2 regions of the Streptomyces sp. SID14515 genome follow, and region 1 is predicted to be linked to the other one. Evidence: riboswitches for the same ligand, from Rfam matches in the RefSeq annotation. Region 1 holds a riboswitch; the other holds the start of a gene.
The links. A riboswitch is a leader RNA that binds a small molecule or an ion and turns the genes downstream of it on or off. The one in region 1 is predicted to bind glycine.
Positions count from the first base shown of each region.

Region 1 (15,632 bases):
CCGGGGGACGACCGCCATCGCTGATGGCGCGGTCCCCCTTTCCTTGTTTGATCCTCAAGGAGGGGCACCACCGACATGGGACGTCATAGCTTGCCCGACGGCCACGCGACCGAAGGACGCCGGGACCGCCGAAGCCCCCGGCGCCGGCGTCGCACGGTCGCCATCGCCACCCTGCTCGTCCTCGCCGTGGCGGCGGGAACGGCTGTAGCGGTCAAGGGCGGCCTGTTGTCGTTCTCCGGTTCCTGCGAGGACTCCACCGTGCGTCTGTCCGTGGTCGCCTCCCCGGACATCGCCCCCGCCGTACGCTCCGTGGCCGAGCAGGCCCGCGCGGACGAGGTCAGGGCCGACGGCCGCTGCCTCGCGGTGGAGGTGCTGGCCCGCGATTCGCACAAGGTCGCCGAGGCGCTCGCCGCCGGGGGCGCGGATCCCGACTTCCAGGTCTGGCTGCCCGACTCCGACCTGTGGCTGGAGCGGGCCAAGGGGCTGGGCGAGGGCATCCCCGTCTCCCCGTCCGACTCAGTGGCCTCCTCACCGGTGGCGCTGGCCATGGTGCCGTCCGCCGCACAGACGCTGGGGTGGCCCGAGAAGACGTACTCCTGGGCCGAGTTGGTCGCGGCGGCGCTCGGTTCCGACCGGGTACGCCTCGGCGCCGCGGATCCGGCGCGCAGCGCCACCGGGCTGCTGGCGCTCACCAGCATCGGCGCCTCGTCCGCGCGGCAGGGCGGGGACAGCGACACCCGGGTCGCCCAGACCGCGAAGGTGCTCGCCGAGCGGATGTCGGACGGCGACGCGCAGGTGCTGGAGACCCTGGCGCGCAGCACGTCAGGGGCCGAGGAGGGCAACCCGAAGCGCAACCAGGCGGTCCTGATCTCCGAGCAGTCGGCCTTCACGCACAACGCGGAGGCGACCGGCGGGGGCAAGCTGGACCTCTTCTACCCCGAGGACGGCACGCCGCTGCTGGACTACCCGTACACACTGGTGAACGAGGTGCGGCTGAGCACCGCGGAGTCCCGCGCGGCCCTGCGCTTCATGAATCTGCTGGGCGACCGGGAGGCTCGGGCCACGTTCGCCGAGCACGGGTTCCGGGCCGGCGACGGGACCGCGAAGGACTCGCTCGTCGCGGCGGCCGGCGGCCGAAAGCCCCAGCCGTACGCCGAACAGGCCGCCGAGGCGCCCTCGGCGAAGGTGCTCCAGGAGACGCTCGGGATGTGGACCATCACCGTGCAGAGCGCCCGGCTGACCACCGTGGTCGACGCCTCCGGCTCCATGGCGACACTCGTACCGGGCCGGGGCCAGTCCAGGATGGACGTCACGAAGGAGTCTCTAATCCAGGCGCTGGGCCAGTTCACCCCCAACGACGAGATCGGGCTGTGGGAGTTCGCCACCACGCTGGACGGCGACAAGGACTACCGGCGGCTCATGCCCACGAAGCGGCTCGGCGACCCGGCGGCGGGCGGCGGAACCCACCGGGAGAGGCTCACGGCCGCGTTCGCGGGCCTGGAGCCGGTGCCGGGCGGTGCGACCGGGCTGTACGACACGACGCTGGCCTCGTACAAGGAGGCCCGGTCGACGTATCGGAAGGACAAGTTCAACGCCCTGGTGATCCTCACCGACGGCTCCAACCAGGACGAGAACAGCATCTCGCGGACCGGGCTCATCGCCGAGCTGAAGAAGCTGGTCGATCCGGAGCGCCCCGTACCGGTCATCGCCATCGCGGTGGGCCCGGACGCGGACCGCGACGAGGTCGCCGAGATCGCGCGGGTCACCGGCGGCGACGGCTACGAGGTGAGCGACCCGGCGGAGATCCAGGCGGTGATCCTGCAGGCCATCATGGCGGCGGGGCAGAACGGACGCGCCGCGCAGGAATGACCGGCCGACAGGCCCCCGCGCGGCGCGTCCGGCACCCCGCGTCAGGGGGCCGGGAAGCCCACCGGCCAGGTGTGCACCGGCTCCCCCGCGTGCATCAGCTCGGCATAGCGACGGGTGGTCGCCGCGAGCGCCGCGTCCCGCCCGAGCCCGGCGTCCAGGGCCCGGTGGTACGTGGCCACCTGCCAGGAGGCCCCGTTGACGCGCCGCTTGCAGCGCTCCTCGATCACTCCGAGATAGCGGTCCCGGTCCGCGGGCTCGATATGCCAGGCGTCCAGCCCCGCGGCGGCCAGCGGGAGCAGTTCCTCCCGCACCAGCTGTACGGCGGAGATCTTCGCCAGTCCGCCGGAGCGGCCGGGACGCGGCCAGAGCAGCTCCGCCTCGATGCCGTGCCGGCAGGCCTCGGTGAAATTCTCCTCGGCGGCCTCGAACGGCAGCCTGTTCCACACCGGCCGGGACTCCTCGGCGAGCGCCCGTACGAGCCCGTAGTAGAACGCGGCGTTGGCGATCACATCGGTGACCGTCGGCCCGGCGGGCAGCACCCGGTTCTCCACCCGCAGATGGGGGACGCCGTCGGCGATCCCGTACACCGGGCGGTTCCAGCGGTAGACGGTGCCGTTGTGCAGCACCAGCTCGGCCAGCTCGGGCACCCCGCCCTCGTCCAGCACCTTCAGCGGGTCCTCGTCGTCGCAGATCGGCAGCAGCGGCGGGAAGTAGCGCAGGTTCTCCTCGAAGAGCTCGTGGGCGGAGCCGATCCAGCGCTCACCGAACCAGGTCCTGGGGCGCACGCCCTGGTTCGCCAGCTCCGGCGGCCGTACGTCGGTGGCCTGCTGGAACAGCGGCGGCCGGGACTCGCGCCACAGCTCCTTGCCGAAGAGGAAGGGGGCGTTGGCGCCCAGTGCGATCTGGACGCCGGTGATCGCCTGAGCCGCGTTCCACACGTCGGCGAACCGGGCGGGCGTCACCTGGAGGTGCAGCTGGACCGAGGTGCAGGCCGATTCCGGGGCGATCGACGGCGAGGTGCAGACCAGTCGCTCGACGCCTTCGATATCCAGGGCGAAATCCTCCCCCCGGGCGGCCGCCATTTGATCGTTCAGCAGGGTGTAGCGGTCCACGTCCGAGAGATTCGCGGACACCACGTCGTGCTCGCCCAGGGTGGGCAGGATTCCGATCATCACGATCCCCGCGTCCACCTCCCCCGCCTTGCGGTGGGCATAGGCGAGACCGGTCCGCAACTCCTCGGAGAGCTGATCGAATACCCGGCCGCCGAGGCGGTGCGGGACGATATTCACTTCGAGATTGAACATCCCCAGTTCGGTCTGGAAATCCCGGCTCGCGATGCGCTGGAGCACTTGCTGATTCATCATCCGGGGCAACCCGTCGGAACCCGCGAGATTCAGCTCTATCTCCAGCCCCATCAGGTTCCGCGGACGGTCGAACCTCCGCTCCGCCAGGAGTCTGCCCAGAGCCTCCAGGCACTGGTTGAGCTTGGTGCGGTACGCCTGTCGATCGGACAGGTCAACGGCTTCCGCCACGACCTTCTCCCCCATCTAGGGGTCCCTCCTCCAGTGGGCGGCCCGCGGCCCAGGCCGCTCGCATCACGATCGATAATGCCCAGCGGGAGTGATCCGTAACGCCCCCACGGGCCTCCGATACCCGATAGTCTGGTTGAAGGAGACCGGGGGCACATTCCCGCGGCATGCGGCTCCCCGCATTTTCGGCCGGAGCATGCGTGGCGGAAACACCGACGAGTTTCGGCCGACCGCACCGCCGGAAGGACGCCAGGTCGGCGTCGACAACACGGTCTCAAATCACCAGGAATACCGCGATTCGAAGGCCGGATGACGCCTTGTGCGACATATCCGCGGCTGCTAGCGGAAACACTGTGTGAACATGCGTCATATAAACTCCGCTCAACGAGGCAGAGAATCGATACGACTCGCCCGTCACCGGCCGTCTCCGGCCCGCATGCCCGCATGCCGACAGCGCCGTCTGCACCCGCCCAAGCTCCACCGTGTCTCCGAAGTGAGAGGCGACCCACCATGCCGCTGCATGTCCCCTCGGCTCCCGCGCCCGCCCTGCGCAGCGTTCTCGCGGCCCTCGGTTCTCCCACCGCCGTCCGCGAGGCCAAAACGTCCGCTCTCCGGTCCGTCCAGGGACCGCTGAGCCCCGAACTACCGCTTCCCGTCCATGTGCTGGACCGGATCACTCCCGCCAGGACCGCACCGCTGACACGCCTCGCGGCCTGGCGTTTCCTGATCCGGAGCGAGGGCCGCGCGGTCGCCGCGGCGGACACGGTGCTCACCCCCGACGGCTGGACGTTCTCGCACTTCTTCGAGGGGCCCTACCTCGCCTCGACCGAGCTGGCCGTCCGGCAGGCCGAGGCGTCGGCCACCGCCTGCCAGGCGCGACTGCTGTCCATCCCTGAGCTGTACATGCTCACCCTCTGGCTGCACGGCGACACCGAGGCCGATCCCGCCGGCGGGGTGCTCGCGCCGACGGACGTCCTGGTGCCCCTGGCGCCGGCCCCACCGGGCATCGCCGCCCATCGCCCGCACCGGGTCGCCGATCTGCTGCCCGTCATCTCGCTGCGCGTGGCCCCGGGGCCGCTCCTCAGCTCGGCCTGACCGGCGCCGTCCCGGCACACCGCCCCCGCAGCGACCCCGATCCGCACACCGACGGAAGGGATCACTGCGGGGGCGGTGTGCTGCTCACACGGACTAGCCCCATCCGGCCACCCCGAACCACCCAAAGGGACAGTGCAGTTGCGGTGAACCGTCCGCGCGGGTGATGCGTCATGGGAGGAGTACGGGTGCTGCAGCGAAATCCCTGCGGATTCTTCCCCGTAGGGCAACACTGGGACCGGACCGACTGATACGGGGGCGGCCATGAACACCTCATCCAGCCGCAGGACACTCGACTCGACGCAGCGAAAGAACCCATCCATGTGCCAGCACCAGCCACCCTGCCCCACCGCCGATTCACCCGACCGGGAGGCCGCCCGCCTGACGGCCCACCACCCCGAACAGGGGTGGAGCCTCCTGTGCAACGGCGTCCTGCTCTTCGAGGACACCGGCGAACTACTGCCCGACGGGCAGATCATCGCCCCGCACCGGCCGCTGGCAGCCGGCCGCGTGGTGAAGGCCGCCTGAGGACGGTCGTACGAGAAGGGGCCGGCCCGGAGAGATCTCCGCACCGGCCCCGACGCATGTCCGGCGCACGCCGCTCACGGCGCACGCCCTACGACAGGCGGTCTCAGTCGTCGTACGCGTCCAGCGGGGGGCACGAGCAGACCAGGTTCCGGTCGCCGAAGGCCCCGTCGATCCGGCGCACCGGCGGCCAGTACTTGTCCGCGGCGGACACCCCGGCCGGGAAGACGGCCTCCTCGCGGCTGTAGCCGTGCTCCCAGTCGCCGCCGAGCGCGGCCGCGGTGTGCGGGGCGTTGGCCAGCGGGTTGTCGTCCTTGCCCCACTCCCCCGAGGCGACCTTCTCGATCTCGGCGCGGATCGCGATCATGGTGTCGCAGAACCGGTCCAGCTCCGCGAGGTCCTCGCTCTCCGTCGGCTCGATCATCAGCGTGCCGGCCACCGGGAACGACATGGTCGGCGAGTGGAAGCCGTAGTCGATCAGGCGCTTGGCCACATCGTCGATGGAGACGCCGGTCGCCTTGGAGATCGGGCGCAGGTCCACGATGCACTCGTGCGCGACCAGACCGGCCGGGCCGTTGTACAGGATCGGGAAGTGCGGCTCCAGGCGCTTGGCGATGTAGTTCGCGGCCAGCACGGCGACCTGCGTGGCCCGCTTGAGGCCCTCGCCGCCCATCAGACGGACGTACGCCCAGGAGATCGGCAGAATGCCCGCCGAGCCCCACGGGGCGGCCGAGATCGGGCCCACACCGGTCTCCGGGCCCGCGGCGGGCTGGAGGGGATGGTTGGGGAGGTACGGGGCCAGGTGCGCGCGGACGCCGACCGGGCCGACGCCGGGGCCGCCGCCGCCGTGCGGGATGCAGAAGGTCTTGTGCAGGTTCAGGTGCGAGACGTCGCCGCCGAACTTGCCGGGCTTGGCGAGCCCGACCAGCGCGTTGAGGTTGGCGCCGTCGACGTAGACCTGGCCGCCGGCGTCGTGCACCTCGCCGCAGATGTCGGCGACGTGCTCCTCGAACACCCCGTGCGTGGACGGGTAGGTGATCATGAGCACGGCCAGCTCGTCGCGGTGCTGCTCGATCTTGGCGCGCAGGTCCGCGATGTCGACCTCGCCGTCGTCGGCGGTCTTCACCACGACGACCTTCATGCCCGCCATGACGGCGCTGGCGGCGTTGGTGCCGTGCGCGGAGGACGGGATGAGACAGACGGTGCGCTGGTCGTCGCCGTTGGCCCGGTGGTACGCGCGGACGGCCAGCAGACCCGCGAACTCGCCCTGGGAGCCGGCGTTGGGCTGGATGGACACCGCGTCGTAGCCGGTGACCTCGGCCAGGCGCTCCTCCAGCTCACGGATGAGGGTGAGGAAGCCCTGCGCCTGCTCGGCTGGGGCGAAGGGGTGCAGCGCGCCGAACTCGGGCCAGGTGATCGACTCCATCTCGGCGGTCGCGTTCAGCTTCATGGTGCAGGAGCCGAGCGGGATCATGCCGCGGTCCAGCGCGTAGTCACGGTCGGCGAGCTTGCGCAGGTAGCGCAGCATCGCGGTCTCGGAGCGGTGCTGGTGGAAGACCGGGTGGGTCAGGATGTCGTCGGAGCGCAGCAGCGCCTCGGGCAGCGCGTCGGCGACCGTGGCGTCCAGCGCCTCGATGTCGCCCTCGGCGCCGAAGGCGGCCCAGACGGCGGAGATCTGCGCACGGGTGGTGGTCTCGTCGCAGGCGACGGAGACGTGGTCGGCGTCGACGAGGCGGAGGTTGACCCCGCGCTCCCGGGCGTCCGCGACGACGTCCGCGGCCTTGCCGGGCACGCGCACGGTCAGGGTGTCGAAGAACGCGCCGTGCACGACCTCGGCGCCGGCGCTCCGCAGACCGTCGGCCAGGATCGCGGCGAAGCGGTGGGTGCGCCGGGCGATCGTCCGCAGCCCCTCGGGGCCGTGGTAGACCGCGTACATCCCGGCCATCACGGCGAGCAGGACCTGCGCGGTGCAGATGTTGCTGGTGGCCTTCTCGCGGCGGATGTGCTGCTCGCGGGTCTGGAGGGCGAGGCGGTAGGCCTTGTTCCCGTCGGCGTCGACGGAGACGCCGACGAGGCGGCCGGGCAGGGAGCGGGCGAACTTCTCGCGGACCGCCATGAAGCCGGCGTGCGGGCCGCCGAAGCCCATGGGCACGCCGAAGCGCTGGGTGGTGCCGACGGCGATGTCGGCACCGAGCGCGCCGGGCGAGGTGAGCAGCGTGAGGGCCAGCAGGTCGGCGGCGACGGTGACGATCGCGCCGAGCTCGTGGGCCTGCTCGATGACGGGCTCGATGGCGCGCACGGCCCCGGAGGCGCCCGGGTACTGGAGCAGGACGCCGAAGACGCCGCGCTCGGCGATCTCGGCGGGGATGCCGTCGCTCAGGTCGGCGACGACGACCTCGACGCCGGTGGGCTCGGCGCGGGTCTCGATGACCGCGACGGTCTGGGGCAGGGTGTCGGCGTCGACCAGGAAGACGCCCTTCTTGACCTTGCCGACGCGCCGGGACAGGGCCATCGCCTCGGCGGCCGCGGTGCCCTCGTCGAGCAGGGAGGCGCCGGAGGTGGGCAGCCCGGTCAGCTCGGCGACCATCGTCTGGAAGTTCAGGAGGGCTTCGAGGCGGCCCTGGGAGATCTCCGGCTGGTACGGCGTGTAGGCCGTGTACCACGCGGGGTTCTCCATGACGTTGCGCAGGATGACGGGCGGCGTGAAGGTGCCGTAGTAGCCGAGGCCGATCATCGGGGCCAGCACCTGGTTGCGGTCGGCCAGCGAGCGCAGCTCGGCCAGCACCTCCGCCTCGGTGCGCGCCGACGGAAGGTTCAGGGCCTCCGCGCTCTTGATCACGTCGGGCACCGCGGCGGCGGTGAGCTCGTCGAGGGAGCCGTAGCCGACCTGGGCGAGCATCTTCGCCTGGGCTCCGGCGTCGGGCCCTATGTGGCGCTGCTCGAACGGAATGCCCTGCTCCAGCTGGGAGAGCGGAGTGCGACGGGGGGTCATGGTGGAGGCCTCCTGGTCTGTCACGACCTGCGAGGGGCACCACGGCGCGGGTGCCCGAACGGCCTCCCCCTCTGTCATCTCAACCTGAGAGCTTCACCGGCCCGCCCGGGGGCGTGCCGACTTTCACCGTCGGTGAGGGTCAAGTCCGTCCGGGCCTGCGCCCGCACGGAACCGCCCTGCTTTCCAGAGTGACCTCAACCGTGCGGTACGGGGGCCTGAGAGATTCCGGGGAGGAGTTGCTCCTTCGGCGCCTCCGGATTCTGCACCGGAGGACTCTCCCGCACGGGGTCAGCAGCCACTGCCAGCCTACCAGCGGCCACCGCGCCGGAGCTCTCGAGTGGCCGACACCACGGATCTGCACTTGTGTGGTGCTGGTGGAGCAACAGGGACCACCCTGAGCAGTTGCGACCAGTGGGAGGCACCGTGCAGACCGATATCGATCCGCGCCGCCTGATCGGCCGCAAGGCATTCGATCGCAAGGGCGCCAAGATCGGAACGGTGGATGAGGTCTATCTCGACGACGCGACGGGCGTGCCCGAGTGGGCGGCCGTCCGCACCGGCCTGTTCAGCAGGGACGCCTTCGTCCCCCTGGAACCGAGCGAATTCACCGATGACGCGCTGCGCGTCCCGTTCGACCGCGCCTTGATCAAGGACGCGCCGGACTTCGGCGTCGGCCGGCACCTCTCGCCCGAGCAGGAACTGCAGCTCTACCGGCATTACGGGCTGGACTCCCCACCCCCGGAGGCTGCGGCGGATCCGGCGTCCGACCGGGACTTCGGCAGGCTGGCCGGCCAGGAGGAGTAGTCGGCCGGCTCGCGGACGAGCGGCAGCGGGTCGGCGGGCCGCAGCAGCGGATCGTCGATGCGGAACGTGAGGACCCGGCCGGGTGCGCTCCACGGTTCCTCGAACCGGACGGTGACCCGGCCGATGCCGCTCCCCTGCACCCAGCCGTGCCCGTGCTCCTCGTGGCGCACATCGTGTCCGGCGGGCCAGCGTCGCGCGGCGAGCAGCTCCCCGCTGTCCGGCTCGGGCTCGGGCACGGCCTCCTCGGCGCCGCCCGCCACTACCGGAGCCCGGTCCTCCTGGGCCCGCTGCGCGAGCTCCCGGGCGTCGGCGGCCTGGGCGAACAGGTCCTCCTGCGTGTAGTCGGCAAGCCCCGTGACGCCGACCCCGAGCAGCCGCACGCCTCCCGTGGTGTCGACGGACTCCAGCAGCCGCCCCGCCGCCTCACGGACCACCGTGGGGTCGTCCGTGGGGCCTCTGAGGGTCTCGGAGCGGGTCAGCGTGGAGAAGTCGTAGCGGCGGACCTTCAGCACCACCGTGCGGCCCGAGCGGTCGGCGGCGCGGAGCCGTTCCACGCACCGTACGGCCAGCCGCTCCACCTCGGCGCGCACCCGCACCCGGTCGTGCAGGTCCACGTCGAAGGTGTCCTCCACCGATACGGACTTGGCGTCCCGCTCCGCGACCACCGGCCGGTCGTCGAGCCCCAGCGCCATCCGGTACAGCCCGTGGCCGTGGGCCTTGCCGACCAGCCGTACGAGCTCCGCCTCGCCCGCCTCGGCCAGGTCGTGGACGGTGGTCATGCCCGCGCGTCTGAGATGGTCACCGGTGGCCGGGCCGACCCCCGGCAGGATGCGGACGGACATGGGGGCGAGCAGTTCGCGTTCGGTGCCCGGCTCGATGACGAGCAGCCCGTCGGGCTTGGCCTCCTCGGAGGCGATCTTGGCGAGCATCTTGGAACCGGCCAGGCCGACCGATCCGCTGAGGCCGGTCACCGCCCGGATGGCCGCCCGCAGCCCCTCCCCCGCCGCCCGGGCCGACGCCGTGTCCTCGGCCGTGCCACCGGCCTCCAGGTCCACGAAGGCCTCGTCCAGGCTGAGCGGCTCCACCAGGGGCGACAGCCGCCCGAGAAGCTTCATCACCTGGTCGCTCACCGTGCGGTACAGCGAGAAGCGGGGCACCAGATAGGCCGCGTTCGGTGCGAGCCGCCGGGCCTGTGCGGTGGGCATCGCCGAGTGCACGCCCAGGCGCCGGGCCTCGTACGAAGCGGTGGCGACCACCCCGCGCGGTCCGAGGCCGCCCACCACGACCGCCTTGCCGCGCAGGCTCGGCTTGGCCGCCTGCTCCGCCGACGCGTAGAAGGCGTCCATGTCCAGGTGGAGGATGGTGGGCGCGGGTCTCACACCGTCGATGCTGCCCTACGGCACTGACAATGGGACGGTCCGGCGCTCGAAGGAGCGCCGGACCGTCCCGTTGCCGTGCTGTTCGTCGTCCGTTCGTCGTGCGCTGCTCAGCCGGCGCGGTTACGTCGCCGCGCCAGTTCGTCCGCGGGGTTGTGCCCGACGAGCGTCTCGCCGGTGTCGACCCGCTCGCCGTGCAGCTGCGAGAGTGCCGCATCCACGTCCCGCCAGACGACGCCGACGGCGATCCCGAAGACCCCCTGCCCGCCCTGGAGCAGGCTGACGACCTCGTCGGGCGAGGAGCACTCGTAGACCGTGGCCCCGTCGCTCATCAGCGTCATGCGTTCGAGGTCCTGGAAACCACGGGCCCGTAGGTGCTGGACCGTGGTGCGGATGTTCTGCAGAGCGACCCCGGTGTCCAGGAACCGCTTGACGATCTTGAGGAGGACCACGTCCCGGAAACTGTAGAGACGCTGGGTGCCCGACCCGTAGGCCGGGCGCACACTGGGCTCCACCAGTCCCGTACGCGCCCAGTAGTCCAGCTGGCGGTAGGTGATCCCCGCCGCCGCGCACGCCGTAGGTCCGCGATAGCCGATGTCGTCGGCATCGCTCGCCGCTGCCACGCCGCCCGCTGCCACCGCCGCCGGTTGAACCGGCTGCCTGATGGCGTGGTCGGCTCCACTGCCGTGCTGCGGATACGGCCCACCCGCCGCCGTACCGTCGCCGCTGCTTCTCACGCCGACCTCCGTCCTTGACCTGCCCACTCGAAGGTAGGCAGTCACTCGGGGTGCGTCAACGATCGCCACACTCGGCACGCCGAGTGATAATCACCCTGAGGGTGGTTTCCCGTGTCTCGTTTCCGGGAAAGGCTTGTCGGATGCGCTGACGGCACCCCTGCGGGACGGTCACTGACTGTTCGTACCGAAGTCCTCCGGAGAGATCTGGTCGAGGAATTCGCGGAACTTCTCCACCTCGTCCTCCTGCTCGTCGGGGATCGCGATGCCCGCATCGTCCAGCACGCCGTCACTGCCGTAGATCGGCGTGCCGGTCCGCAGGGCGAGCGCTATGGCGTCGGAGGGCCGGGCGCTCACCTCGACTCCGCTGGCGAAGACGAGCTCCGCGTAGAAGACCCCTTCGCGGAGGTCCGTGATCCGGACCTCGGTGAGCTCCTGGCCCACGGCCTCGAGCACATCCTTGAACAGGTCATGGGTCAGCGGCCTGGCGGGCGCCATGCCCTGCTGGGCGAAGGCGATCGCGGTCGCCTCCCCAGGACCGATCCAAATGGGGAGGTACCGGTCGCCTCCCACTTCACGCAGGAGAACGATCGGTTGGTTGGAGGGCATTTCCACCCGGACACCGACAACGTCGAGCTCGTTCACACAGCAACCCTAGGACGTGCTCGCCATGTTTGGGTAGTCGGGCTCCGCCGAGCTCAGTGCAGACGGCTGCGCAGAGCGCTCTGGACGAGTGCCGCGTGCAGCCGTACGGACAGCTCGGCGAGCTCGTTCGCGGTGGCCTCGGCATGGGCTCTGGTCTGCGGATTACGGTGCCGGCGCAGGGGCGCGACCAGCTGCTCCACCAGCCCCGCCTCCCGGTCGGCGGAGGCCCGCATGGCGCGAAGATGCCGCGGTTCCAGACCGAAACGCCCCAGATCCGCCACCAGCTTGGCGACGGTCACCATCTCGGCGTCGTAGCCGCCCTCGGGAGCCGGGACGATGAGCCCGTAGGACTCCCATTCGGCCAGCCGGTCCTCGTCCACCTCGGCAGCGGCGAGCAGCTCGGCCCGCCCGATCCGGGCGGCGGTCGCCGCGCCGGGACCGCCCTCCCACACCCCGTCGGCGAGGTCCCGCCGGTCGCCGGGCGTGGGCAGGACGGGCCGCTCGCCCCGGGCCAGTGCGTCCAGGTGCTCCCGGATGACCTTCAGCGGCAGGTAGTGGTCCCGCTGCATGCGGAGCACCTGCGCCAGACGCTCCACATCACGCGGAGCGAACTTCCGGTATCCGGAAGGAGTGCGCTGCGGCTCGATGAGCCCCTCGGCTTCCAGGAACCGGATCTTGGAGATGGTGACTTCGGGAAACTCGTCGCGCAGCTGGATGAGCACCGTGCCGATGCTCATCGGGCGCGCTTCCGCGGTGGCGGTGCCGTGGCCGGCACCGCCTGTCGGTGTTCGCAGCATGGGCCTTCCTGGGGGTCCCCCCGGACGGAGTCCGGGGCTGGTCACACGCCCCGCGGGCTCGCATAGAAGACCAGGCGGTACTTTCCGATCTGGACTTCGTCGCCGTTGGACAGCTGGACCGAATCGATGCGCTCACGGTTGACGTAGGTGCCGTTGAGGCTGCCGACATCGCCCACGGTGAAGCTACCGTCCGGGCTCCTGCGGAACTCCACATGACGCCGCGACACGGTCACGTCATCGAGAAAGATGTCGCTCTGCGGGTGACGGCCGGCCGTGGTCAGGTCGCTGTCGAGCAGGAAGCGGCTGCCGGAATTCGGGCCGCGCCGCACGACCAGCAGTGCCGAGCCTCCGGGCAGCGCGTCGACCGCGGCCTGGGCCTCCGGGGAGAGCGAGGGCAGAGCCGTCTGGCCCGTGGCCTCCGCCTCGTACGCCTCGAGACCGGAGATGGAGATCGTGGACGTCGTCTCCGAGGGGCGCTCGGGAACGCCGCCCCGCAGCGGCGCGCCGCAGTTGGAACAGAACCTGCTGGCCTCCGCGTTGCGGTGACCGCACCTCGTACAGACCGGCATCGACGAGCCCTCCGGGGTGAACCCTCCACCCGCACTCGAGGCTGATGGTTCGCCGAAACCTATGCGTCCGGCACCGGCAGGGTCAACAGACGACACGCCGTCACCACCAGGGGCGCCGGACACCTCGTCGCGGAAGAGCGGACGCTCCGCCTCCGGCTCCTCGCCCTGACCGTGGCGCGGCGCGCGGTGGCGGGCAGCACTGTTGCTGTCCTCGCGTGCACTCTTCCCGAACAACTTCGCAAACAACTTCACGGGCGATTCCCCTTGACCGACATAGACCCGCCCGTGGGGCAGGACGAACCCTGAATGAACACACCTGCCGACCCGGACATCTTCACAACGTCCGTATCCACCCGACAGTTTCCACCACGCACCACCAATCCGGTGCGCCGACCCCCCGCAACCGTCCGACCCGGTCCACCGGCCCTCACGCTCGCCCGGATCACGGGGACGACGACCGAGCGTAGTCAGGCCGCTGCGCCGGTCGCAAGGCATCGACGACGATGTCGTCGGACCGCTCCACGAGCACGGTGGCCTGCTCCTTCTCCAGTGTCTGGACCACACCGCCGGGGATGTTGAGGGCGGGCTCCAGATCCTGCGGCTTGCCGATCACCGTGAACTCGTACGGTGCTTCGATCTTCTTTCCGTCGACCCGTACGTCCCCGGCGTCACCGGAGAAGTAGGTGTTGGCCACCACCCGCACCCCATTGACCTCGATCGCCTCGGCGCCCGCCGCCCGCAGTTCCTGGATGGCGTCGAGCAGCATGTCGGGCGCGACCGCCCCCGAGGGGTCGGTGATCGTCAACGTGATGCCGGGGCCCTTGGCCGCCACGGTGCCCGCGAGGATGCCGAGCTGCCGTTCCTTCTCCAGCGTCTGCTTCCGGGCCTCCTCGGCCTGGTCGGAGCTGTTCTCCAGCTCGGCGCGCTGATCGTCCAGCCGCTGCTTCTCGTCCTCCAGCCGCTGGGTCCGGTCGTCGACCTCGTCGAGGATGCGGACCAGGTCCTCCTGCCGGGCGCCTCGCAGCGCACCGTCGTCGCTGGTGGACCGCACCTGGATGGCGAGCCCCAGACCGAGCCCGAACAGCAGCACGGCGACGATGAGTTGCGCCCGGCTCAGCCGGGGCGGCCAGAGCCCCGCCTTGAGCCGTTGGCGACCGGACACCTCCTCGGCCGCGGACGGCGGCACGGAAGCGTCAGGGGCGGCGGACGCGCCGCCCTCGGGCTGTTCGCTGCGGGGGTTCTCGTCGTTGTTCATCGGCCTCAAGCCCGGAAGACGTGCCGGCGGATCGCGGCGGCGTTGGAGAAGATCCGGATGCCGAGCACGACCACCACACCCGTGGAGAGCTGAGCGCCGACACCCAGTTTGTCGCCGAGGAAGACGATCAGCGCGGCCACCACCACATTGGAGAGGAAGGAGACCACGAAGACCTTGTCGACGAAGATTCCGTCGAGCATGGCCCGCAGACCGCCGAACACGGCGTCGAGCGCGGCGACCACCGCGATCGGCAGGTAGGGCTCGACCACCGCCGGTACCTCGGGCCGGACCAACAGTCCGACCACGACTCCCACGACGAGGCCCAGTACGGCGATCACGATGTGCCCTTCCCTGTGTCTGCCGCACCACTGCCGGCGGCCTTCGGCTCTGCTGTACGGACGATCAGGCTCGGCGCGGCCGGAAGCTGCACCTTCGCCTGATCGGAGATGCTGGTGCGGATGTCGAAGCTCTCCTTGAGCGCCTGCAGGTACTGGCCGTCGGCGCTGTCCTGGAAGGCGGTCGCGAGCTTCTTCCCGTCCCCCACCGCGAGCACCGTGTACGGCGGTACGAGCGGCCTGTTGTCGACCAGTATGGCGTCGCCGGCGGCCCGGATGGCCGACAGTGCCGTCAGCCTTTGCCCATTGATGGCGATGGCCTCGGCCCCGGATTCCCAGAGGCCGTTGACGACCCGCTGCATGTCCCGGTCGCGGACCCGCCCGGTGTCGGCGAAGCCCGACGACTCGCGCGGCCCGCCGCCGCCCTGGTCGGTGTTCTTCGCGTCGTCGACGACCAGCTTCACCCCGGGTCCCTCTACCGGAGTCGCTCCGGCCAGCAGGGCCACCAGCTCCCCCTGGTCCCCGCCGTGCTGCTCCAGGGCCTTGCGTTGACGTTCACTCACGTCGGAGCGGAGCGCGTCGACACTCGACTCCAGCGTGTCCGCGGCCTGCGTCTCCGCGTTGATCCGGTCGATCAGCTCTTCGCGCTCCTTGGCGACGACCGGCGCCGAGATCCGCGCCTCGGCGGCGCCGAGGGTGACCACGAGGGCGGCCACCACCAGTCCGGCGGCCAGGCCGAGCTTCGACTTGAGCGTACGGGGCAGCCCGGCGCTCCCGTCGGCCTTGCGCCGGGCCGAGGCCTCCGCGTAACCGTCGTCGAGGCTGTGGTCCATCACGTTGTTCAGCAGCGACATGGAGGCGTCGGGGCTTGCGGGCGGCGAGGCGGTGCTCCGATCGGGGGACTGCTGCGACATGCCGCACATCGTCGCACGTCATCACGGCTGCCGCCGAATGGCCCCACCGGTGCGCCACAACCCCCTGTCCGGGGCGTCGCGGCGCACCGTACCGTGCGGGTCCGGGCGTCAGTCGCCCGCGCTGTCCACCACCGCGGCCCACTCGTCGAGCAGTGCCTGGGCCGAGGCGTCGTCCGGACCTTCCGCCCACAGATGG
Region 1 is NZ_JAAGMH010000110.1:17,404-33,035, reverse strand. Features, by position in the region: gene G3I54_RS25785 (substrate-binding and VWA domain-containing protein) at 76-1,869, shown strand; gene G3I54_RS25780 (glutamate--cysteine ligase) at 1,911-3,416, opposite strand; gene G3I54_RS25775 (hypothetical protein) at 3,909-4,493, shown strand; gene G3I54_RS25770 (DUF5999 family protein) at 4,812-5,018, shown strand; gene gcvP (aminomethyl-transferring glycine dehydrogenase) at 5,122-8,007, opposite strand; glycine riboswitch at 8,201-8,298, opposite strand; gene G3I54_RS25760 (PRC-barrel domain-containing protein) at 8,431-8,811, shown strand; gene G3I54_RS25755 (DNA polymerase IV) at 8,724-10,190, opposite strand; gene G3I54_RS25750 (MerR family transcriptional regulator) at 10,298-10,924, opposite strand; gene G3I54_RS25745 (bifunctional nuclease family protein) at 11,093-11,566, opposite strand; gene G3I54_RS25740 (MerR family transcriptional regulator) at 11,620-12,363, opposite strand; gene G3I54_RS25735 (FHA domain-containing protein) at 12,405-13,184, opposite strand; gene G3I54_RS25730 (DUF881 domain-containing protein) at 13,375-14,187, opposite strand; gene G3I54_RS25725 (small basic family protein) at 14,193-14,525, opposite strand; gene G3I54_RS25720 (DUF881 domain-containing protein) at 14,522-15,436, opposite strand; gene G3I54_RS25715 (mannose-1-phosphate guanyltransferase) at 15,545-15,632, opposite strand, start outside.

Region 2 (15,632 bases), on a different contig from region 1:
TCCGACGGCCCAGCCGACGGTCGCCGGGTCGAGCTTGATGTCGAGGCGGTCGGTGATGGCGGAGCTGCCGGGGATCCTGGGCGCGCCGTCGCTCGGGCCGAGGCAGTGGTCCCGGTCGGGCATCGCGGGCGGCAGGGCCGTCGTGCGGACGTCGTCGGGGAGCGTGTCCAGGTCGCCGTAGGTGGCCAGCACCCGGATGCGCTCGATCTCGCTGCCGTCCTCGGCGTACTGGAAGAGGGAGGCCTGGCCCGTGGAGAGGGTGCGGCCGGTGCGGACGATCTGGGTACGGACGACGGCGGGGCCCGGCACGGAGGCCGTGAGGTAGTGCGCCGAGACCGAGAACGGGTCGGAGTGCGGCAGGGCCTCGCCGAGCGCACGGCCCAGCAGGGCGAGCAGATAGCCGCCGTTGACGGCGTGGATGATGGTCCAGCCCGCGGAGAGCTCGGCGTCGTAGACGCCCTCCTCGCGCAGGGTGACCGCGGTGTCCCGGTCGAACTCGCTGTCGCCGATGGTTGCCCGTGCGGTCTGCGCCGCCTCAGTCGCTGCCTGTGCCATGGCATGCACGGTACATCCATCACCCTACTGAGCGGTAGCTTTTTGGGTACCGCAATACTCGGCATACTCGGCGCCGGACCTCAGGCTTCCTCGGCCCGCGCGGAGGAACGGTTGTACGCGCGCGGCGCCCGCCAGTGGAAGCGCAGCGCCAGCAGCCGCAGGACGAACGCGGCGATCACCGCCAGGCCGCTGGTCAGGGCGTTGAGGGTGTCGAAGCGGATGCACAGGACCACCATGGTCGCGCCGACGATCGCGGGCACCGCGTACAGGTCGCGGTCCCAGCGCAGCAGCGAGGGCACCTCGTTGGCCAGGACGTCGCGCAGCACACCGCCGCCGACCGCGGTGGCCAGGCCCAGCGCCGCCGACGCGGTGAGCCCGAGGCCGTACTCGTACGCCTTGACCGTGCCGGTCACACAGAACAGGCCGAGCCCCGCCGCGTCGAAGACGTTGACGCCGACCTGGATGCGTTCCACGTGCGGGTGGAGGAAGAAGACCAGCACGGCGGCGAACAGCGGGGTGATGAAGTAGCCGAGGTCGGTGAAGGCGGCCGGCGGGATCGCGCCGATCATCACATCGCGGAACAGCCCTCCGCCCAGCGCTGTCACCTCCGCGAGGACCGCGATGCCGAAGACATCGAAGTTCTTGCGGACGGCGAGCAGGGCGCCCGAGATCGCGAAGACGAAGATCCCGACGAGGTCGAGCGCATGCTGGACGGAGGGCGTGAACAGTTCGGTGAGCACCGGGCAATTGTGCCGGTACTAGACCTTGGGGCTGCCCTCCGCCCGCTCGGCGCTCTCCGCGTCGGCCTGAGCCGGCACGGCCGCGGGCTCGCCCTTCTCGGCCTTGTCGGCCTCGTCGGCCTTGTCGGCCTTCTCCGCCGGAGCGTCGGCGGTCTCGGGGGCTTCGCCCTCCGACACCTCCACCGCCTCGGCCGCCACCGTCTCCGTGCCGATGACCGCCTCGATGCCGGTCGCCAGGGTCTGCTTCACCGTGCCGGCCTCGATCTCGGCCGTGAAGTGGCAGGCCACCTTGTGCCCGTCGCCGGTGTCCAGGAGCGGCGGACGCTCCGTGGCGCACTTGGTCTCCTGCACCCACGGGCAGCGGGTGTGGAAGCGGCAGCCGGTCGGCGGGTTCGCCGGGGAGGGCAGGTCGCCGTGGAGCAGGATCCGCTCGCGGCGGTCCTCCACCTCGGGGTCGGGCACCGGGACCGCCGACATCAGCGCCTTGGTGTACGGGTGCCGGGGCCCCGCGTACAGCGCGTCGCTCGGGGCCTCCTCGACGAGCCCGCCGAGGTACATCACCCCGATGACGTCCGAGATGTGCCGGACGACCGCCAGGTCGTGCGCGATGACCAGGTAGGTCAGGCCCAGCGACTCCTGGAGCTCCTCCAGCAGGTTGATCACCTGCGCCTGGACCGAGACGTCCAGCGCGGACACCGGCTCGTCGCAGATGATCACGTCCGGCTCCAGGACGAGCGCGCGGGCGATGCCGATGCGCTGGCGCTGGCCGCCGGAGAACTCGTGCGGGTAGCGGGACATCGCGTTGGACGGCAGGCCGACCTTGGCGAGGATGTCCTTGATCTTCTCCCGGCGCTCCGCCGCGTCCTTGCCGATGCCGTGGGCAGCCATGCCCTCGGACAGGATGGACTCGATGTTCTGCCGGGGGTTGAGGCTGCCCAGCGGGTCCTGGAAGACCATCTGGAGGCGGCGGCGGAAGGCCCGCATCTCCTCGGCGGGCAGCTTCGCCAGGTCGGTGCCGTCGAAGACGACCCCGCCCTCGGTGATGTCGTTCAGCCGCAGGACCGCGCGGCCGAGCGTCGTCTTGCCGCAGCCCGACTCGCCGACCAGGCCGTACGTCTGACCGGCCTCGACGCTCAGCGAGACGCCGTCGACCGCGTAGACGTGGCCCACCGTACGGTCGAAGAAGAGGCCCTTCTTGACCGGGAAGTGGACTTTGACGCCGTCCAGTTCGAGCAGGCTCATGCCGGGACCTCCGCCTTGGGCAGGACCGGGTTGACGCAGCGCACCTGGTGTCCGGCCGTGCGTGGTTCGGTCAGTTCGGGGGTGCCGGTGAGGCACTCCATCGTGTAGTGGTCGCACCGGGGTGCGAACGCGCAGCCGTCGGCCCAGGCGATCTTGTCGTTGATGGACCCGCGGATCGGGTGCAGCGGTTCGCCGCGCGGTGCGTCGAGGCGCGGGATGGAGCCGAGCAGTCCGTGCGCGTACGGGTGGGTGGGATGGGCGAACAGCTCGCGGCGGCCCGCCGATTCCACCGCCCGGCCGGCGTAGAGGACGTTGACCTCGTCGCAGAGGCCGGCGACGACGCCGAGGTCGTGCGTGATCATCAGCAGGGCGGTGCCCTCCTGGTCGACCAGCTCCTTCAGGAGCTCCAGGATCTGGGCCTGGATCGTCACGTCCAGCGCGGTCGTCGGCTCGTCGGCGATCAGCAGCCGGGGGGCGCAGGCGACCGCCATGGCGATCAGCGCGCGCTGGCGCATACCGCCGGAGAGCTGGTGCGGGTACTCCTTGAGCCGCCGGTCCGGGTCGGGGATGCCGACCCGGTCGAGCAGGGACGCGGCTTCCTTGCGGGCCTTCTCGCCCTTCAGCCCGCGGTGGCGCTGGAGGATCTCGGTGACCTGGATCCCGATGGGGACGACCGGGTTCAGCGAGGAGAGCGGGTCCTGGAAGATCATCGCCATTTGGCTGCCGCGCAGATCGCGGAGCTTGCGCTCGTTCATGGTCAGCAGGTTCTGACCGTCGAACTCGGCGCGGCCGCCGATCCTCGCGGCCTTGCGGGGCAGCAGCCCCATCAGGGCGAGCGAGGTCACGGACTTGCCGCAGCCCGACTCGCCGACCAGGCCCACGACCTGGCCCTGGTCGACCTCGAAGGAGACGCCGTCCACGGCCGTGGCGTCCTTGCGGCCGCGGGCGGTGAAGGTGACGCTGAGTTCCTCAACGGAGAGCAGTGACATGGGACTTCAGCCTCGCAACTTCGGGTCGAGGGCCTCGCGCATGGACTCGCCGAGCAGGGTGAAGCCGAGGGCGGTGATGATGATCCCGACGGCCGGATAGGCGGCCATCATCGGCTCGTTGTCGAAGAAACGCTGCGCCTGGGAGAGCATCACTCCCCACTCGGGAACGGCCGGGTCGGGGTTGCCGAGGCCCAGGTAGGACAGGGCCGCGGCCTCGATGATCGCGGTGGCCAGGCTCAGGGTGGCCTGGACGATCACGGGGCTCAGCGAGTTCGGCAGGATCTGTGTGAGCACGATCCGCTTGCGCCGGATGCCGACCGCCTTCGCGGCGAGCACATAGTCCGCGCCGCCCTGCACGAGCATCGAACCGCGCAGCAGGCGGGCGAAGATCGGGATCTGGACGACACCCACGGCGATCATCACGGTGGTCAGCGACTGCCCGAGGACCGCGGCGATGGAGACGGCGAGCAGCAGCGAGGGCAGCGACAGCATGATGTCGGTGAAGCGCATGATCACGGTGTCGACGCGCTGGCCGACCTTGCCGCCGAGGGTGGCGGCGGCTCCGGAGAGCACACCGACCAGCGCACCGACGATCAGGCCGATGAGCATGGAGACGACACCGACGAGCAGCGTCTGCCGGGCTCCGACGAGCCAGCGGGAGAACATGTCGCGGCCCAGGTGGTCCAGGCCGAACCAGTTCTCGCCGCGCATGCCGACGAACTTGCCCTGGTTGGGGAAGACTTCGCTGCGCCAGTTCTGCGCGGTGGGCCCGTGCGGGGCGACCCAGGGGCCGACGATCGCGACGAGGATGAACACGGTGATGATCGCCGCGCCGATGATCGCCATCTTGCTGGAGCGCATCCTGCGGAACGCCTCGCGCCACAGGCTGGTGCCGGTGACGGTCTCGGTGCTCTGGGTCAGCTCGGCGAGACGGTCGATCTTGTCTGCTTTGTTGGTCATGATCGTCACGTCAGTGCACCCGCACTCTCGGGTCGATGATGCTGTACGCGAGGTCGACCAGGAGGTTGATGAGCACGTACACCATCGCGATGAAGAGAATGAATCCGACGAGGACCGGGTAGTCACGGCCGTCGATCGCGGTACGGATGAAGGAGCCGATGCCGCCGAAGTCGAAGACGGACTCGGTGAGCACCGCACCGGAGAGCAGGCTGCCGGTCAGCAGGCCGACCGCGGTGATCACGGGCAGCAGGGCGTTGCGCAGCACATGGCGGCCGCGCACGGTCTTCTTGTCCAGGCCCTTGGACTCGGCGGTGCGGATGTAGTCCTCGCCGAGCACCTCCAGGACGCTGGCGCGGGTCATCCGGACGATCACGGCGAGCGGGATCGAGGCCAGCGCGACGGCGGGCAGGATCAAGTGCATGATCGCGTCCCAGCTCGCGTCGAGTTCGCCGGTCAACAACCCGTCCAGTACGGAGAATCCGGTGATGTCGGTGGCGTTGAGTCCGGTGGTCAGCCGGCCCTGGCTCGGGAACCAGCCCAGTTCCACGGAGAAGATCCCGCGCAGCAGCATGGCCAGGAAGAAGACCGGGATGCAGATGCCGAGGAGGGATCCGGAGACGGAGGCGACGTCCAGCCATCCGCCTCGGTGCTTGGCCGCCAGGTAGCCCATCGGGATGCCCACGACCACGGCGATCAGGATGGCGGCGACGCTGAGCTCCACGGTGGCCGGGAAGCGCAGGGTGAATTCGTCCCACACCGGCTGGCCGGTCTGGGTGGAGGTTCCGAGGTCGAGCTCGAAGATGCGCTTGAGGAACCGCCAGTACTGGACGTGGACCGGCTCGTCGAGCCCGAGTGCCCGGTTGATTCTCGCTACTTCGGCTTCGGTGGCCCGCTCGCCCAGGATCGCTGAGGCGGGTCCGCCGGGCAGTCGGTTCAGCCAGAGGAACAGCAGGACCGACAGGCCGAGCAGGGTGGGAATGAGCTGGAGAAGTCTTCTTACGACGAGTCGCAGCACCCCGCATGCCCCTTTCTCACGTGCGTCGATGCGGGTCCGCCCGGCCACCTGGTTGCTGTGGCCGGGCGGACCCGCTGGTGTGCGATTACTTGAAGGAGACCTCGGCGAAGTTCTCCTGCGTCAGCGGGGAGACCTTCGGCGGGTTGACGTTCTTGGCGAACGCGATGGCCGGCGGCGACGACGAGATCGGCACGCCCGGGACGTACTCCGCGATCGCCTCGTTGGCCTTCTTGTAGGCCTCGGTGCGGGCGGCCGGGTCGGTGACCTTGGAAGCGGCGTTCACGGCGTCGAAGACCTTCTGGTCCTTGAAGCCCCACTGCTTGTCCGGTCCGGCGAACCAGGTGCCGATGAAGTTGTAGCCGTCGTTGAAGTCACCGGTCCAGCCGAGCATGTGCAGGGCGCAGGAGCCCGCCTCGGTGGCGTCCAGGTAGTCCGGGGCCCACTTCATGGCCTTCGGCTTGACGGTGATGCCGGCCTTCTCCAGGTCGGCCTTCATCAGCTCGAACATGTCCTGCGGGGCAGGCATGTACGGGCGGGTGACCTCGGTCGGGTAGCAGAAGTCGATGGAGAGCTTCTCCTCGCCGGCCTGCTTGAGGAGGTCCTTCGCCTTGGCGGTGTCGAACGGGTACGTCTTCACCTTGTCCGAGAAGCCGGCGACCGTGTCGGGCATGAACTGGGTCGCGACCTTGCCGCCCTCGGGCAGCTGGGTGTTGACGAGGTTCTCGCGGTCGATGGCGTGCGTGATCGCCTGACGGACCTCGGGCTTCTTCAGCGCCGGGTTGGCCGACTGGCTCATACCGACGTAGAAGATGTTGAAGACGTCACGGGTCGGAACCTCGTAACCCTCCTTCTCCAGCGTCGTCACATCGGCCGGCGCGACCAGGTCGTAGCCGTCGATGTCACCGGCCTGGAGCGCCTGGCGGCGGGTCTCCTCGGTGGAGATGGTGCGGAAGACCAGGTTCTTCACCTTGGCCTTTTCGCCCCAGTAGTCGTCGAAGCGCTCCAGGGAGACTTCCTTGTTCCCCTTGTTCCACTTCACGATCTTGTACGGGCCGGTGCCGGCGACCGTGCCGGCCTCCTGGCTGTACTTCGGGTACGTGATCGCGTCGCCCTTGGCGGTCGCGTTCTGCTTCGCGTACTCCTTGAGGGCCTTCGGCGAGTGGATCGCCAGGGCCTGGAGCGAGAAGCCGCCCGGGAGGTTCGCCGAGGGCTCGTTGACCTCGATGACAGCCGTGTTCTCGTCCTTGGCGGTGCAGGACTTGTAGTTCGGCTTGGGCGTCTCGGGGTCCTCGTTCTTCGCGAACCCGCCCATGATGGTCTGCCAGTAGTAGGAGACCGCGCTGGACTGGTACGTGCCCGTCCAGTTGAACCAGTAGTCGTAGTTCGCGCAGACCGCGGCGGCGTTGAACGCCTCGCCGTCGTGGAACTTCACGCCCTTGCGCAGGTTGAACGTCCAGACCTTGCCGGCCGTGTCGCTCTCCCACGTCTCGGCGAGGCCGCCGACGAGCTTGCTCCCACCGGGCTCGTGCTCCAGAAGCGCCTCGAAGGCCTGACGGGTGACGCGGAACGTCTCGCCGTCGCTCGCGAGGGCCGGGTCGAGGGAACCGGGGTCACCGGCTCCGGCGAAGACGAAGGTGTTCTTGTCGCCCCCCTTGGAGCCGCCTTCGTCCCGCTCGCTGGAACAGCCCGTGGCGATCAGACCGACAGCGACCGCTGTCGTGATCGCCCGGACAGCCCGGGACTTGAATATTCGCATGGGTCCACCCCTGGTTCGCCATGTGGTGAGGTTTGATGGCCGCACACTACAGACGGTGCCTGCCGCAAGAGAACAGTCCGGATAGCGGTGAGACCTAGTCGAGACCCGGACAGTTAACAAACCGTCCAGTTCCGGGACATCCTCCCGGGGGAAGTTAACAAGCCGGACATCGAGGGGTGTTCGACGGAGGGTGACCGGAGGCGGAGGGGCGGGCGCCCGAGTACGGAGACGGCGGGCGCGCCCGACCGCTCGACCCTGGTCCGGGGCTCAGCGGGGCAGGGGCGTGGACCCGGTCAGGATCCGCCGGACATGCCCTGGGGCGGGTAGCCGTATCCGGGGGCGGCGAGGGGCGGCGGACCGGCGGGGGCGTGTGCCTCGCGGTCGTAGAAGGGGCGGGTGTTGGCGCGCAGCCACATGCCGACCGGGTCGTACTCGTCGGACATGGCGACGGTGGAGACGGGCAGCCCGTCGGGGACCGCGCCGACCGACTGCCGCATCATCTCGCGCACCGATTCGACAGCGGCGCGGCCGGTGTCGTAGAGGTCCAGGCCGATCGCGAGGTACGGGACGCCGACCGCCGGGTGCACCCAGGCGCGGCGCAGCGAGCGGATCGCGGGGGTGCGGTGGGCGTTCTGGGTGAGCAGGGCGTAGAACTGCGGGAGTTCGATGGCGGGTTCGGAGAGCCGGAGCGGTCCGGCGGGCAGCCGGTCCAGGCCGGTGGCGATGCGCCGCAGGTCGAGCCAGGGGATGCCGACGCCGCCGCCGGGGGCGTGCGGGTTGAGCCAGATGCCCCAGCGGTCGGGGAAGAGGGCGCGGGCGATATCCCGTCCGGTGACCAGCTCGTGGGACCGGTTCCAGCCGCTGGCGGAGAGCTCCTGGGCGGAGGTGACGCAGGGGGCGTAGCCCAGGCCGTCGATCTCCATGTTGCCGTACTGGGCGTCCGGTGAGCCGGCCGTGCCGTGCCAGAGCAGCATCCAGATCCGGCCCTCGGCGACCGCGGCGAGCAGCGCCTCGTAGGTGTCGTAACGCCCGGGGGTCACCTGGCGCAGCATGTGCTCGACCTTCCCGGCCGCCGCAGTGCCTGACGCACTCACCCTGGGTCCCGCCCCTCGTCGATCCATCGCGTTCACGCCACCGCTCCCGGGCACACGGGAGCGACCACGCCATCAAACCAGCTTATGCGCCACTTCTGACACCGACTTGACGCCACGGTCCGGCGGCGTCCGGTCCTGCTGCCGCCGACGGGCCTCGTACCGGTGGATCAGTGGCCCTCGCGCCGGTAGAACGGGCGTACCCTCTCCCGCATCCAGTCGCCGACGAGGTCCTGGGCCACATCCAGCAGGACCAGGTTGACCGGCCAGGGCACCTGGACCCGGCCCAGCGCCCGGCCGATGGCGTCCATGGGCGCGCTCTGGCCCGCGCCGTCCCAGGTGGCGAACTCGACGCCGACGAAGAGGACCGGGTCGCCGCCCTCGATGCTGGCCAGCGCCCGGCGGGCGGTGCTCACCACGCCGGTGGCCTCGAACTCCTCGGACACGGCGGTGAGGAAGTCGACCGGGTCGTGCTGCCAGTCCGGTTCGTACAGCTTGACCCGGCCGCCGGTGGCGGGCCCGTCCAGGGCGGTGCGGCCGGCCCGGCAGAGCTCGGCGACGGCGGGTGGCGGGAGCGGTATGCCGACCGCGCCGCCCGGGTTCACCGCGATGCCGACCTGCGGGGGCAGGCCCCGGGCGAAGTCGCGGGCCGGCGCGACGGCGAAGGACATATGGCTGCCGACGCAGCTGAGGAACTGGGCCTCGGAGCTGAAGACGGGGACGAAGGCCGCGCCGTCGATCTCCATCATCGGCAGGTCGAGGTCCGCGCTCGCGGGGCTGCCGCCGCCCGGCAGCGGCACCCAGACGGAGCTGCGGCCGAGCACCTCGACGAGGCGGCCGCCCGCGTCCGGGACGCCGAGCGAGGCCGTGAGCACCTCTTCGAGCTCGTTGGCGGGCCACCTCTGCTGGGGGTGGGCCGGTGCGGGTGCCGGAATGTCCACTGCCTCTGTGCCTCTCTCGACCGCCTCGGCCGCGCGCGGCGGCCGTCGTGCTCCGGCCAGCACCCTAACCTTCAGCGGGTGGCGGAGACCTCGGCCTCCGTGAAGGAGATCCGTCCGAGCGCTCCCGCGGCCACCCGGTCCAGCAGCACCGCGGAGGCGCAGCCGGGGGGCAGCAGGCCCTGCTCGGTGTCGCGGAGCAGCCGGGCCACCGCGTGCCGGTGGCGGGCGAAGGCGTAACCGGAGACCCCGCGGCCGCGCTCGCGCTGCCCCTGCCGGGCCACCTCGGGCGTCACGTCGAGCAGGATCAGATGGAGGGCGCGGCCCCGGCTCACGGCGTACCGGGCGAGCCAGCGGCGTACCCAGGTCTGGGTGCCGCAGTCGTGCACGACGACGGATTCACCGGAGCGCAGGGCGTTCCAGAGGCCGAGGTAGTGCGCGGCGCGCACCAGGGGGCGGTAGAGGGCGTAGGGCAGTAAGCGGGGCAGGGCCGCGGCCCAGCTGTCGCGGGTGTTCTGGGAGTCGATGGCGCGGCCGCGCACGGCCCGTCGGATGAGGGTCGACTTCCCGCTGCCGGGGAGCCCGGAGACCACTACGACGTCACCGGCGGTGAAATCGAGGCAGTACGGACCGCAGCGGGCGCGCCCGCGCAGGTCGCGTACCACCGGCGCACCCTCTATGAGCAGTTCCCTCACGGGTGCGCCGGGCTGTGCGGGCATCGCGTCGTGCGCGACCCCCGCGGTCGGTGCCGACCGCTGCAACGTCATCGCCCATCCCCCTGCCGTCGGGTCACCCACACCTGCTCCTGAAGTGTAAAGAAAAGGCAATACGGCACAACTGCCCTCGCCGCCTTCACCTGCGTGGGGACCTGACCCCCCACTCTCCACCAATGCGTGCGATGATGACCCCGCCAACTGCATACCGGCCGTTCGAATCCGCGCGGGAGAGTTCCGGCCACAGTGTGAGCCGGGCGCCGAAGGAGCAAGATCCTCCCTTGAATCTCTCAGGCCCCGTACCGCGTGGATGAGGCAGATCTGAAAAGCGAGCCGCCCTGCGGCTCCACCCAAGGTGCAAGCCGAGCCCCCTGAACAGGGGCGCCCCCAGGGGCATACCCCGTCAGGGGCTATCGGCGAACCTCTCAGGTTCCGATGACAGATGGGGAGGATTCGTCCTGACGTCGTCATGCCCTGGAGCCGTATCCATGAGCACTGCCCCCCGTCTCACCGCCCTCGACGCGCTGCACCGCTCGCTCGGCGCCACCATGACCGACTTCGCGGGCTGGGACATGCCGCTGCGGTACGCCAGTGAGCGCGACGAGCACAACGCCGTACGCACCCGCGCCGGCCTCTTCGACCTGTCGCACATGGGCGAGATCACCGTCACCGGCCCCGAGGCCGCCGCCTTCCTGAGCTACGCGCTGGTGGGCAACATCGCCACCGTCGGCAACGGCCGGGCCCGCTACACGATGATCGTCCAGGAGGACGGCGGCATCGTGGACGACCTGATCGTCTACCGCCTCGGTGAGACCGAGTACATGGTGGTCGCCAACGCGGGCAACGCGCAGATCGTGCTGGACGCGCTGACCGCCCGCGTCGAGGGCTTCGACGCCGAGGTGCGCGACGACCGGGACGCGTACGCGCTGCTCGCCGTCCAGGGCCCCGAGTCCCCCGCCATCATGAAGGCCGTCACCGACGCCGACCTGGACGGGCTGAAGTACTACGCGGGCCTGCCGGGCACGGTCGCCGGGGTTCCGGCGCTCATCGCCCGTACCGGCTACACCGGCGAGGACGGCTTTGAACTCTTCGTCGCGCCCGAGCACGCCGAGCAGCTGTGGCGGGCGCTGACCGAGGCCGGATCCGGGCACGGCCTGATCCCCTGCGGCCTCTCCTGCCGGGACACGCTGCGCCTGGAGGCGGGCATGCCGCTGTACGGGCACGAGCTGACGACCGCGCTGACCCCGTTCGACGCGGGCCTCGGCCGGGTCGTGAAGTTCGAGAAGGAGGGCGACTTCGTCGGCCGCGAGGCGCTGAAGGCCGCCGCCGAGCGCGCCGAGACCGCCCCGCCGCGCAAGCTGGTCGGCCTGGTCGCCGAGGGCCGCCGGGTCCCGCGCGCCGGTTTTCCGGTCGTCGCGGACGGCAAGGTGATCGGCGAGGTCACCTCCGGCGCCCCCTCCCCGACCCTGGGCAAGCCGATCGCCATGGCGTACGTGGACGCGGCCTTCGCCGCCCCGGGCACCGAGGGCGTGGGCGTGGACATCCGCGGCACGCACGAGCCGTACGAGGTCGTCGCGCTGCCGTTCTACAAGCGCCAGAAGTGATATCCCGGAGGGAACGGCGCATTCCGGGCCCTCCTCACCGGCGCGCAGGCGTCACGGAAGTGACGTACCTCCGTCTCACACCGTAAGACCACCGTTCATCAGCACTCCCCCGCGTACAGGAGAATTCAGGTCATGAGCAACCCCCAGCAGCTGCGGTACAGCAAGGAGCACGAGTGGCTGTCGGCCGTCGAGGACGGCGTCGCCACCATCGGCATCACGGAGTACGCGGCCAACGCGCTCGGTGACGTCGTCTACGCCCAGCTTCCGGAGGTCGGTGACACGGTGACCGCGGGCGAGACCTGCGGTGAGCTGGAGTCGACCAAGTCCGTCAGCGATCTGTACTCGCCGGTGACCGGTGAGGTGACGGCGGCCAACCAGGACGTCGTGGACGACCCCTCGCTGGTGAACTCCGCTCCCTTCGAGGGCGGCTGGCTGTTCAAGGTGCGCGTCGCGGAGGAGCCGGCCGATCTGCTCTCCGCCGACGAGTACACCGCGTTCTCCGGCAACTGAGACCTTAAGGGACCCCCTGATGTCGCTTCTGAACTCCTCCCTCCACGAGCTGGACCCGGACGTCGCCGCCGCCGTCGACGCCGAGCTCCACCGTCAGCAGTCCACCCTCGAAATGATCGCCTCGGAGAACTTCGCTCCGGTCGCCGTCATGGAGGCGCAGGGCTCCGTCCTCACCAACAAGTACGCCGAGGGCTACCCCGGCCGCCGCTACTACGGCGGCTGTGAGCACGTCGACGTCGTCGAGCAGATCGCGATCGACCGGATCAAGGCCCTGTTCGGCGCCGAGGCCGCGAACGTCCAGCCGCACTCCGGTGCGCAGGCGAACGCCGCCGCGATGTTCGCGCTGCTGAAGCCGGGCGACACGATCATGGGCCTGAACCTGGCCCACGGCGGTCACCTGACCCACGGCATGAAGATCAACTTCTCCGGCAAGCTCTACAACGTGGTCCCGTACCACGTCGACGAGACCGGCGTCGTGGACATGGAGGAGGTCGAGCGCCTCGCCAAGGAGTCCCAGCCGAAGCTGATCGTGGCCGGCTGGTCCGCCTACCCGCGCCAGCTGGACTTCGCCGCCTTCCGCCGGATCGCGGACGAGGTCGGCGCGTATCTGATGGTCGACATGGCGCACTTCGCGGGCCTGGTAGCGGCCGGTCTGCACCCCAACCCGGTGCCGCACGCCCATGTCGTCACCACCACCACGCACAAGACCCTCGGCGGTCCGCGCGGCGGCGTGATCCTCTCCACCCAGGAGCTCGCCAAGAAGATCAACTCGGCGGTCTTCCCGGGTCAGCAGGGCGGCCCGCTGGAGCACGTGATCGCGGCCAAGGCGGTCTCGTTCAAGATCGCGGCGGGCGAGGAGTTCAAGGAGCGCCAGCAGCGCACCCTGGACGGCGCGCGGATCCTGGCCGAGCGCCTGGTCCAGCCGGACGTCACCGAGGTGGGCGTCTCCGTCCTCTCCGGCGGCACCGATGTGCACCTGGTCCTGGTCGACCTGCGCAACTCCGAGCTGGACGGCCAGCAGGCCGAGGACCGGCTCCACGAGCTGGGCATCACGGTCAACCGGAACGCCATCCCGAACGACCCGCGCCCCCCGATGGTCACCTCGGGCCTGCGGATCGGCACCCCGGCGCTGGCCACCCGCGGCTTCGGCGCCGAGGACTTCACCGAGGTCGCGGAGATCATCGCCGCCGCCCTCAAGCCGTCCTACGACGCGGACGACCTCAAGGCCCGCGTGGTCGCGCTGGCCGAGAAGTTCCCGCTGTACCCCGGCCTGAAGTAACAGCCGGCCTGCGGTTCCGCACGTTCGGACGGGGCACCGCGCACACTGAACAGAGTGAGCGCGGTGCCCCGAACCGTGTCCCCGATGATCCTTCTTGTTCCGCTTGTCCCGCACCACCCAGGCAGACAACGGCGTCTTCCAACCCCAAGGAGTACTCCCGTGGCCATCTCGGTCTTCGACCTCTTCTCGGTCGGCATCGGCCCGTCCAGCTCCCACACGGTGGGCCCGATGCGCGCCGCCCGGATGTTCGCGCGCCGCCTGAAGAACGAGGGCCTGCTCGCGCACACCGCGTCGATACGGGCCGAGCTGTACGGCTCCCTCGGCGCGACCGGCCACGGGCACGGCACGCCCAAGGCGGTCCTGCTCGGCCTGGAGGGCGAGTCCCCGCAGACCGTCGACGTGGAGACGGCGGACGCCCGGGTCGAGACGATCCGCTCCACCGGCCGGATCAACCTGCTCGGCATGCACGAGATCCCCTTCGCCTTCGACGACGACCTGATCCTGCACCGCCGCAAGGCACTCCCGTACCACGCCAACGGCATGACGATCTTCGCGTACGACACCGAGGGCGCCCCGGTCCTGGAGAAGACGTACTACTCGGTCGGCGGCGGCTTCGTCGTCGACGAGGACGCGGTGGCCGGCGAGAACCCGATCGTCCCGGACGACACCGTCCTGCGGCACCCCTTCCGCACCGGCGACGAGCTGCTGCGCCTGTCCCGCGAGACCGGCCTGTCCATCTCACAGATGATGCTGGAGAACGAGCTGGCCTGGCGCACCGAGGCGGAGATCCGCTCCGGGCTGCTGGACATCTGGCGCGTCATGCAGGCCTGCGTCTCGCGCGGCATGTCGCGCGAGGGCATCCTCCCCGGCGGCCTCAAGGTCCGCCGCCGCGCCGCGAACTCGGCCCGCCAGCTGCGCGCCGAGGGCGACCCGCAGGCCCACGCGATGGAGTGGATCACCCTCTACGCGATGGCGGTCAACGAGGAGAACGCGGCGGGCGGCCGCGTCGTCACCGCCCCCACCAACGGCGCGGCGGGCATCATCCCCGCCGTTCTGCACTACTACATGAACTTCGCGGCGGGCGGCTGCACCGAGACCGAGAAGGAGGACAGCGTCGTGCGCTTCCTCCTCGCGGCCGGTGCGATCGGCATGCTGTTCAAGGAGAACGCCTCGATCTCCGGCGCCGAGGTCGGCTGCCAGGGCGAGGTCGGCTCCGCCTGCTCGATGGCGGCCGGCGCCCTGGCCGAGGTCCTCGGCGGCTCCCCCGAGCAGGTGGAGAACGCCGCCGAGATCGGCATGGAGCACAACCTCGGCCTGACCTGCGACCCGGTCGGCGGCCTCGTCCAGATCCCCTGCATCGAGCGCAACGGCATGGCGGCGGTGAAGGCGGTCACCGCGGCGCGGATGGCGCTGCGGGGCGACGGCAGCCACAAGGTCTCCCTCGACAAGGTCATCAAGACCATGAAGGAGACCGGGGCCGACATGAGCGTGAAGTACAAGGAGACGGCGCGGGGCGGGCTCGCGGTGAACATCATCGAGTGCTGAGCCTGTACGCCGAGCGCCGAGCATTGATCGGGTATCCGTGAATCCGCCTCCTCGGATATAGGGGAGCGCGGCCGTGGCATAGCTTCGGGCCGCGGTGACCGGGCTTGCGGAAGGAACCTGCGCGCGTCGTCCTTCGGGGTCCCAGCCGGAAGGGCACTGCGCCCTGTGTGTGGCAGTCGGCCGGGCGTGCTCCGCTGCGCGCCGTTCCGCCGAAGGGCCTTCCGTACGCCCGGCACCGGCATCCTCCCCCGTGCGCGGACCGTGACCGCGGGCGACTGCCCGTGAAGAGGTGCGTCCGTTGCCGTTCGCCCAGAATGGGCCTGGGCGCACTGTGGTGGGCCCGGGACGACGGAGAGCGAGGGTGGCGACGTGATCGCGACGTGTGGTGCTGCCCTGCGGTCCCTCGCCCGCGCTTTCGCCGACCCGGACGCCGGGCCGGTGCTGTTGTTCGTCGAAGGCTCCGCCGGTCTGGGAAAGAGTCATCTGCTGCACAAACTGGCCGACCTGCCCGAGACTCCGGATGTGGCCCGTCTGTGGTGGCGGTGCGGGGCCGTCGACGGACAGCCGGAGGAGAGCGCGTTCCGGCGGGAGCCGACTCTTCTGCTGGTGGACGACGTCCACCGGGCCGACGAGGACGAGCTGCGACGGCTGCGGCGGGTGCTGGAGGGGCTGGAGCCCGGATCGGCGGCCGCGGT
Region 2 is NZ_JAAGMH010000001.1:119,819-135,450, forward strand. Features, by position in the region: partial or broken gene G3I54_RS00505 (thioesterase family protein) at 1-555, opposite strand, end outside; gene G3I54_RS00510 (trimeric intracellular cation channel family protein) at 636-1,295, opposite strand; gene G3I54_RS00515 (oligopeptide/dipeptide ABC transporter ATP-binding protein) at 1,314-2,537, opposite strand; gene G3I54_RS00520 (ABC transporter ATP-binding protein) at 2,534-3,526, opposite strand; gene G3I54_RS00525 (ABC transporter permease) at 3,533-4,495, opposite strand; gene G3I54_RS00530 (ABC transporter permease) at 4,497-5,501, opposite strand; gene G3I54_RS00535 (ABC transporter substrate-binding protein) at 5,587-7,257, opposite strand; gene G3I54_RS00540 (enhanced serine sensitivity protein SseB C-terminal domain-containing protein) at 7,551-8,309, opposite strand; gene G3I54_RS00545 (enhanced serine sensitivity protein SseB) at 8,519-9,289, opposite strand; gene G3I54_RS00550 (AAA family ATPase) at 9,361-10,053, opposite strand; glycine riboswitch at 10,217-10,314, shown strand; gene gcvT (glycine cleavage system aminomethyltransferase GcvT) at 10,488-11,603, shown strand; gene gcvH (glycine cleavage system protein GcvH) at 11,736-12,113, shown strand; gene glyA (serine hydroxymethyltransferase) at 12,133-13,392, shown strand; gene G3I54_RS00570 (L-serine ammonia-lyase) at 13,552-14,937, shown strand; gene G3I54_RS00575 (LuxR C-terminal-related transcriptional regulator) at 15,307-15,632, shown strand, end outside.
Region 2: it holds a riboswitch for glycine, as region 1 does, so the genes downstream of both, gcvT (glycine cleavage system aminomethyltransferase GcvT) here and gcvP (aminomethyl-transferring glycine dehydrogenase) in region 1, are expected to answer to the same signal.